2 regions of the Amycolatopsis sp. lyj-84 genome follow, and region 1 is predicted to be linked to the other one. Evidence: riboswitches for the same ligand, from Rfam matches in the RefSeq annotation. Region 1 holds a riboswitch; the other holds the start of a gene.
What was found. Region 1 has a riboswitch for S-adenosylmethionine ahead of thrC (threonine synthase). Riboswitches for the same ligand answer to the same signal wherever they lie in the genome.
Positions count from the first base shown of each region.

Region 2: another riboswitch for S-adenosylmethionine. It lies ahead of ACLJRM_RS27360 (methionine ABC transporter ATP-binding protein); the one in region 1 lies ahead of thrC (threonine synthase).

Region 1 is NZ_JAJPWO010000021.1:35,478-38,680, reverse strand. Features, by position in the region: gene ACLJRM_RS40670 (ComEC/Rec2 family competence protein) at 1-735, shown strand, start outside; gene thrC (threonine synthase) at 753-2,018, opposite strand; SAM riboswitch class I at 2,031-2,163, opposite strand; gene holA (DNA polymerase III subunit delta) at 2,299-3,203, shown strand, end outside.
Region 2 is NZ_JAJPWO010000009.1:287,765-290,967, forward strand. Features, by position in the region: gene ACLJRM_RS27355 (4-(cytidine 5'-diphospho)-2-C-methyl-D-erythritol kinase) at 1-683, opposite strand, end outside; gene ACLJRM_RS27360 (methionine ABC transporter ATP-binding protein) at 805-1,815, opposite strand; SAM riboswitch class I at 2,025-2,115, opposite strand; gene rsmA (16S rRNA (adenine(1518)-N(6)/adenine(1519)-N(6))-dimethyltransferase RsmA) at 2,421-3,203, opposite strand, start outside.

The DNA.
Region 1 (3,203 bases):
CCCGGGAGGGCGATCCTGGTCGACACCGGGCCGGAACCAGGCCCGGTGGACGAATGCCTCAGCAGGTTAGGGGTGGACCGCGTTCCGCTGATCGTGCTGAGCCATCTGCACGCCGACCACATCGGAGGTCTCGAATCCGTCTTCGAGGGCCGGTCGGTCGGGGCGGTCGCCGTCGGTCCGGGCAGGGCTCCCGCCTGGGCGTGGCGGCAGGTCGCCGACGAGACCGCACGCCGCGGGATTCCCTTGCTGGAACTGGGGATCGGGCAACGGCTGGACTGGCCCGGACTGTCGCTGGACGTACTCGGGCCGCGATACGTCACCCGGCGCTCGGTCCTCGAACAGGACGGCACGGTGATCAACAACGGTTCGGTCGTCCTGCGTGCCGGGACTCCGGCGGGCCGGTTGCTGCTGACCGGCGACGTCGAACTCGCCGCCCAGGCCGACCTGATGGCCGAGGGGGCCGATCTGCGTGCCGAGGTCTTGAAGGTCCCGCATCACGGAAGTCGTTACACGGCACCGGATTTTCTCAACGCCGTCGCGCCGAGGGTCGCACTGGTGAGTGTCGGCGCCGGAAACACCTACGGTCATCCGAACAAGTCCACTTTGGACAATCTGGGGGCGGTCGGTGCCGCGATCGCCAGGACGGACACGGACGGCGACACAGCGGTCGTCTCCGACGCGGGAGGCCTCGCCCTGACGCGCCGGGGTGAGCCCCGCGGCCCGCCTCGTTCGTGAGGCGGGCCGCCGGGAACTCAGATGCCGAGAGCCTCGCGGACCGCGTCGGCCGAGGCGCTGACGGTGGCCTTCGGGCCGACCTTGTCCTCGACCGCGTCGAGGGTCTTGAGGCCGTCACCGGTGATCAGGAGCACGATCTCCTCGTCGGGGTTGAGCTTGCCGGTCTCGATGAGCTTCTTGGCCGTCGCCACGGTGACGCCGCCCGCGGTCTCGGTGAAGACGCCTTCGGTGCGGGCGAGCAGACGGATGCCCTCGACGACCTCTTCGTCGGTGACGTCTTCGATCGCACCGCCGGTGCGGTTGACCACGTCGAGGACGTAGGGGCCGTCGGCCGGGTTGCCGATCGCCAGCGAACGGGCGATCGTGTCCGGCTTGACCGGCTGGACGACGTCGTGGCCGGCGCGGAACGCCGCCGAGACGGGCGAGCAGCCGGTGGCCTGCGCGCCGAACACCTTGTACGGCGTCTCGTCGACGAGGCCGAGCTGCCCGAACTCGCGGAAACCCTTGTCCACCTTGGTGAGCTGGGAACCGGAGGCGATCGGCACCACGATCTGCGAGGGAAGCCGCCAGCCGAGCTGCTCGGCGACCTCGAAGGCCAGCGTCTTGGAGCCTTCGGAGTAGTAGGGCCGGACGTTCACGTTGACGAACGCCCAGCTCTCCTGCTCGGCGGCGAGCTGGGTGGCGAGCCGGTTCACGTCGTCGTAGTTGCCGTCGACCGCGATCAGGTCGCCGTCGTACACGGCGGTGGTGAGGATCTTGGCGCGCTCGAGGGTCTTCGGGATCAGCACGACCGACCGCCAGCCGGCGCGGGCCGCCGCGGCGGCGACCGCGTTGGCCAGGTTGCCGGTCGACGGACAGGCGAGCACGTCGAACCCGAACTCGCGCGCGGCGGCCAGCGCGACGGCGACCACGCGGTCCTTGAACGAGTGGGTCGGGTTGCCGGTGTCGTCCTTGACCCAGACCTTCTTGACGCCCAACGCCTTCGCGAGCCTGTCGGCCTGGATGAGCCTGGTGGCGCCGGGTTCGGTGTTGGGGATTTCCTCGACGTTCGAGGGAACAGGAAGGAGTTTCTTGTAGCGCCAGATGTTCTTCGGCCCGGCTTCGATGTCCTCGCGGCGCACGCGGCCGAAGTCGTAGGCGACTTCGAGCGGCGAGAAGTCCTCGGCGGAAACGAATTCGGGGGCGAGCGGCTGCCGGTGTCCCTCTTCCTTCGACACCAGTTCGACGGCCGGTCCGAGATCCGGGGTCTTGGTGGTGGAGGTCGTGCCGAGGGTTGCGGTCATCGCGAGGTTCCTTCCTCATCTGCCCCGCCATGGCGGGCCGGAATTGGCACCGTGTTCGTCAGCTATCCCGCGATCGCGGAATGACAGGCTGACGCCGGTTGCCGGGGCTTCATCGGGCCGTTCCCTCTGCCCCTCTGGATGAGCGGTATTCGATTGTCGGCACGCGTTCGATCGCGTCGCCTCGCCAACACCGTACGACATGAGGCTCGGGTGGGGCCACCGTGCCCGGAACACGTCACCGGACAAAGCACCCGAGAGGACGAGTGGGAGGATCGTCACCGTGACGACGCAAGCTTCCGCCCCATCGCCGCTGGTCCTGGTTCTCGGTGAGGAAGAGCTGCTGATCGAACGCGCGGTCCGCAGCGCTTCGGACGCGGCCAAAGCGGCCGATCCGACAGCGGATCTGTCCCGGATCCGGGTGTCCGACCTCACAGTCCCCGCGCTCGCGGAGATGGTCAGCCCCTCGTTGTTCGCCGAGGGCAGGGTGATCGTCCTCGAATCCGCGCACGATATCTCGCAGGAGCTCGCCGACGGGGTGATGGCCTACGTCAAGGCGCCCGCCGAGGGCATCGTGCTCGTCGTCGTGCACAGCGGAGGCGGCCGGAGCAAGGCCGCGAAGGCGCTTCCCGCAGCCTTGAAGAAGGCCGGGGCGGAGGTCGTCGAGTGCCCGAAACTAACCAAGGCGGCTGAGCGGGAATCCTTTGTCCGCAACGAAGTTCGCCGGGTCGGCGGGAAGATCGACGGTGCGGCCGTGCTCGCGCTGATCGATGCCGTCGGCTCGGATCTGCGCGAGTTGTCGTCGGCCGCGACCCAGCTCGTCGCGGACGCCGGGGGAGCGGTCGACGAGCAGGCGGTCCGCCGCTACCACCGGGGCCGCGCGGACGTGAACGGGTTCGCCGTCGCCGAGAAGGCCGTCGCCGGCGACATGGCGGCGGCGCTGGAGTCACTGCGCTGGGCGATGCAGTTGGGCGTTCCGTACGTGCTGGTCGCGGACGCCCTCGCCGACGCCGTCCGGACGATCGCGCGAGTGTCGGGCGCGGGTCGCGGGAACCCGAACCAGATGGCGGGCGAGCTGGGGATGCCGCCGTGGAAGGTACGCAAGGCACAGGGGCAGGCCCGCGGCTGGGGGCAGGACGGTCTCGCCACCGCCATGCGGATCGTCGCCCGGCTCAACGCCGAGGTCAA
Region 2 (3,203 bases), on a different contig from region 1:
AGAAGCAACGCCAGCTGCCGCGGGTCACCGGACGCCAGTGCCTCGACCACCGGAGTGTGCGAACCGATCCGCGGCGGGCTGCCCTCTTCACGCAACCTGTCGAGCTCGCCGAACACCCGCGGGGTCGAAAGACCGCGCTGATCGAACGCCAGGACCCAGTGGAACGTGTGCCTCGACAACACCGGCACCAGCTGCTCACCCCGGCCGGTGCCCAACGCTGTCCCGCCGTAGAGCGCGAAGGGAACATCGCTGCCGAGCTTGGCGGCGATACCAGCGAGTTCGTCTCGGGAGATCTCGAGCTTCCACAGCGACGCGAGCCCGACCAGGGTCGCGGCCGCGTCGGCACTGCCCCCGGCCATCCCGCCCGCTACCGGGATGCCCTTGCGAAGTACCACCCGGACCTTGGACTCGCCATCGGCCTTGCCGACGTGGGCCGCCAGGGCCTGCGCCGCCTTCCAGGCGAGGTTGTTGGCCCCTGTCGGTACGGAACCTTCACCTTCGCCATAGACCTCGATGCCGGGCTCCTCGGTGACCGCGACAGTCACCTCGTCGGTCAGGGAAAGCGCCTGGAAAACGGTCACCAGCTCGTGGTAGCCGTCCGGGCGTACGTCACCGACCGACAGGTGCAGGTTGACCTTGGCGGGAACCCTGACGGTAACTGGGGGCGGTACGACGGCGAGCACGAGACAAGCCTACGTGCCCGCTCCACTTGTACTGCCACCAGGAGAAAGAGAACAGGACGACGCGGACGCAAACGGGCCGCCCTGGACAGAGTTCGTCCTGAGCGGCCCGTTCGTCGGGGAATCAAGCAGCGACGCCCTGCGGCCCGCGGACCGGGTGGGTCACGTGGCCACCACGTTCGGCGATCCAGGCGAGTGCGGCATCCGCGCGCTCGCCACGCACACCGAGGCGGAACCGGCCGACGGGCGTGTCGCCGATCCGGGTGAGGCCGCCTCCGATGGTGGCGAGTTCGACGTCGAAGCGACCGGCCGCCTCAGGCAGCAGCGCACCGACCGACGCGAAGCCGACGAGCACGACGTCCACCGCGCGGTCGTACTTCGAAGCCTGCGCACGGCCGGTTTCGATCGAAGGCAGGAGCGCCTGCGCGGTCCGGCTGTTCGGGTCGGAGACCAGGTCGAGCACGGTTCCGCGTTCGATGATCGCCCCGGCTTCCAGGACCGCGACGTCGTCGCAGACACGGCGCACCACGCCGGCGTCAGGAGTGGTGAGCAGCACGGTGACCCCGAGCTCGGCACGCGCACGGTCGAGCACGGTCAGGACCGCGCCGGATTCCTCGGGCTGCACACCCGCGGTCGGGTCGTCGGCCAGGAGCACGGAAGGTCCGGCGGCCAATGCCTTGGCGATGGCCACCCGGCGCAGCTGCCCCTCGGTCAGCTCGCCCGGACGCTGCCCCGCTCGCGGGGTGAGTCCGACCAGATCGAGCAGATTGCCGACCCGGTTACGGCGCTGCGGCCCGTCGAGGCCGAGTTGTTCGAGCGGCGACGCGATGTTGCCGGCGATGGTGCGCTCGGCGAGCAACTCCGCCTTGGTGTTCACCACACCGACCTGACGGCGGATTTCCCGCAGACGGCGCCCGTCGAGGGTCCCGGTGTTGAGGCCGTCGAGGCGGACGACACCTCGGTCGGGGCGCTCCTGAAGCCCGATGCAACGAGCGAGGGTGGACTTGCCGGAGCCGGCCGGACCGACGACTCCGAACAGCGAGCCGGCTTGGATGTCCACGCTGACATCGCGCAGGGCGACGACGGGATTTCCGTTGAGAGGAAAGGACTTGGACAAGTTTTCGACAGTGATCACGAAGGGCTCCATGCGAATGGGGCGCTGCTTCTTTCGAGCGCGCCAACCGTCACCGATTGCCCGTCCGAACGGACAGGCTTCAGAGGTAAGGGAAAGACTCAGGCAGTAACGGTTGAGCGTCGACACGCACTTACCGTGCGGCGACCTTCGTCGACTACGCGTCGCCTGGTCAGCAGGAGCGGGTGGGTGACCCTGTTCATTAGGCACAGCCTCCATCGGTCCTGGCGGTAGCACCTGCCCTGTGGAGGGTGGTTGCTGCGACTTCGGCGAGCCAGGTCTCTCAGTCGCTCGGGATGGCTCACTGAGTAAAACCGATCCCACTGGATGAAAGCAAGCACGTAGGCGCAGATCACACGTCTGGTCGCGTCCATCATACAGGATCGCCTGTCCATATAATGGGAAGGCGGCGAGTGTTATCGTGCCGGACCAGAGCCCCTGCCTGCTAAGACAGGTTTGGATCATGCAGATCCAGAAGAGGATTTACGCAGTCGTGCTGACCTTGACCAACTCGCTTCCGCGCGGTGCCGGTCACAGCTGCAACAGGGGAAACACCGCTCCCCTGACCGGGCCCGTGTCAGCCTGCGAGACGGTCTTGCCTGCCGTGGTCAGTCGGTCGCCGCTGCGATCCGAGCGAACTGATGAACGTCCAACTGCTCGCCGCGGGTCTTGGGGTCGATACCCGCTTTCTCGAGCAACTCCCCCGCGCGTTCGGCAGAGCCGGCCCAGGACGCCAACGCCGCACGCAAGGTTTTCCGCCGCTGCGAGAAGGCCGCATCGACCACCGCGAACAATCGCTCCCGGCTCACGGACGACACGACGTCGTCGCCTCGCTCGAAAGCGACCAGTGCGGAATCCACGTTCGGAACGGGCCAGAACACCGAGCGGGGAACCGCGCCGACCTTGCGCGTCTTCCCGTACCACGCGAGCTTGACGCTGGGGACGCCGTAAGTCCTGCTCCCCGGGCCGGCCGCCATGCGGTCCGCGACCTCGGTCTGGACCATCACGAGACCGCTGGTCAGCGACGGCAACTCGGCGAGCAGGTGGAGCACGACGGGAACGGCGACGTTGTACGGCAGATTCGCGACGAGTGCCGTCGGCCGTTCAGGCAGGTCGTCCGCCTTGATCCGCAGAGCGTCCGCCCCGACGACCGTCAGCCTTTCGGCTCCGCCGCGTTCGGCCACGGTGTTCGGCAGCCGCCCGGCCAGCACGGGGTCGATCTCGACCGCGACGACCTCGGCGCCGGTCGCGAGCAGTCCCAGCGTCAGTGAGCCGAGGCCCGGTCCGACTTCCAGTACGACGTCACCTTCACCGACCCCGGAAAGGTCGACGATACGGCGCACCGTGTTGGGGTCGTGCACGAAGTTCTGGCCGAGCTTCTTGGTCGGCCG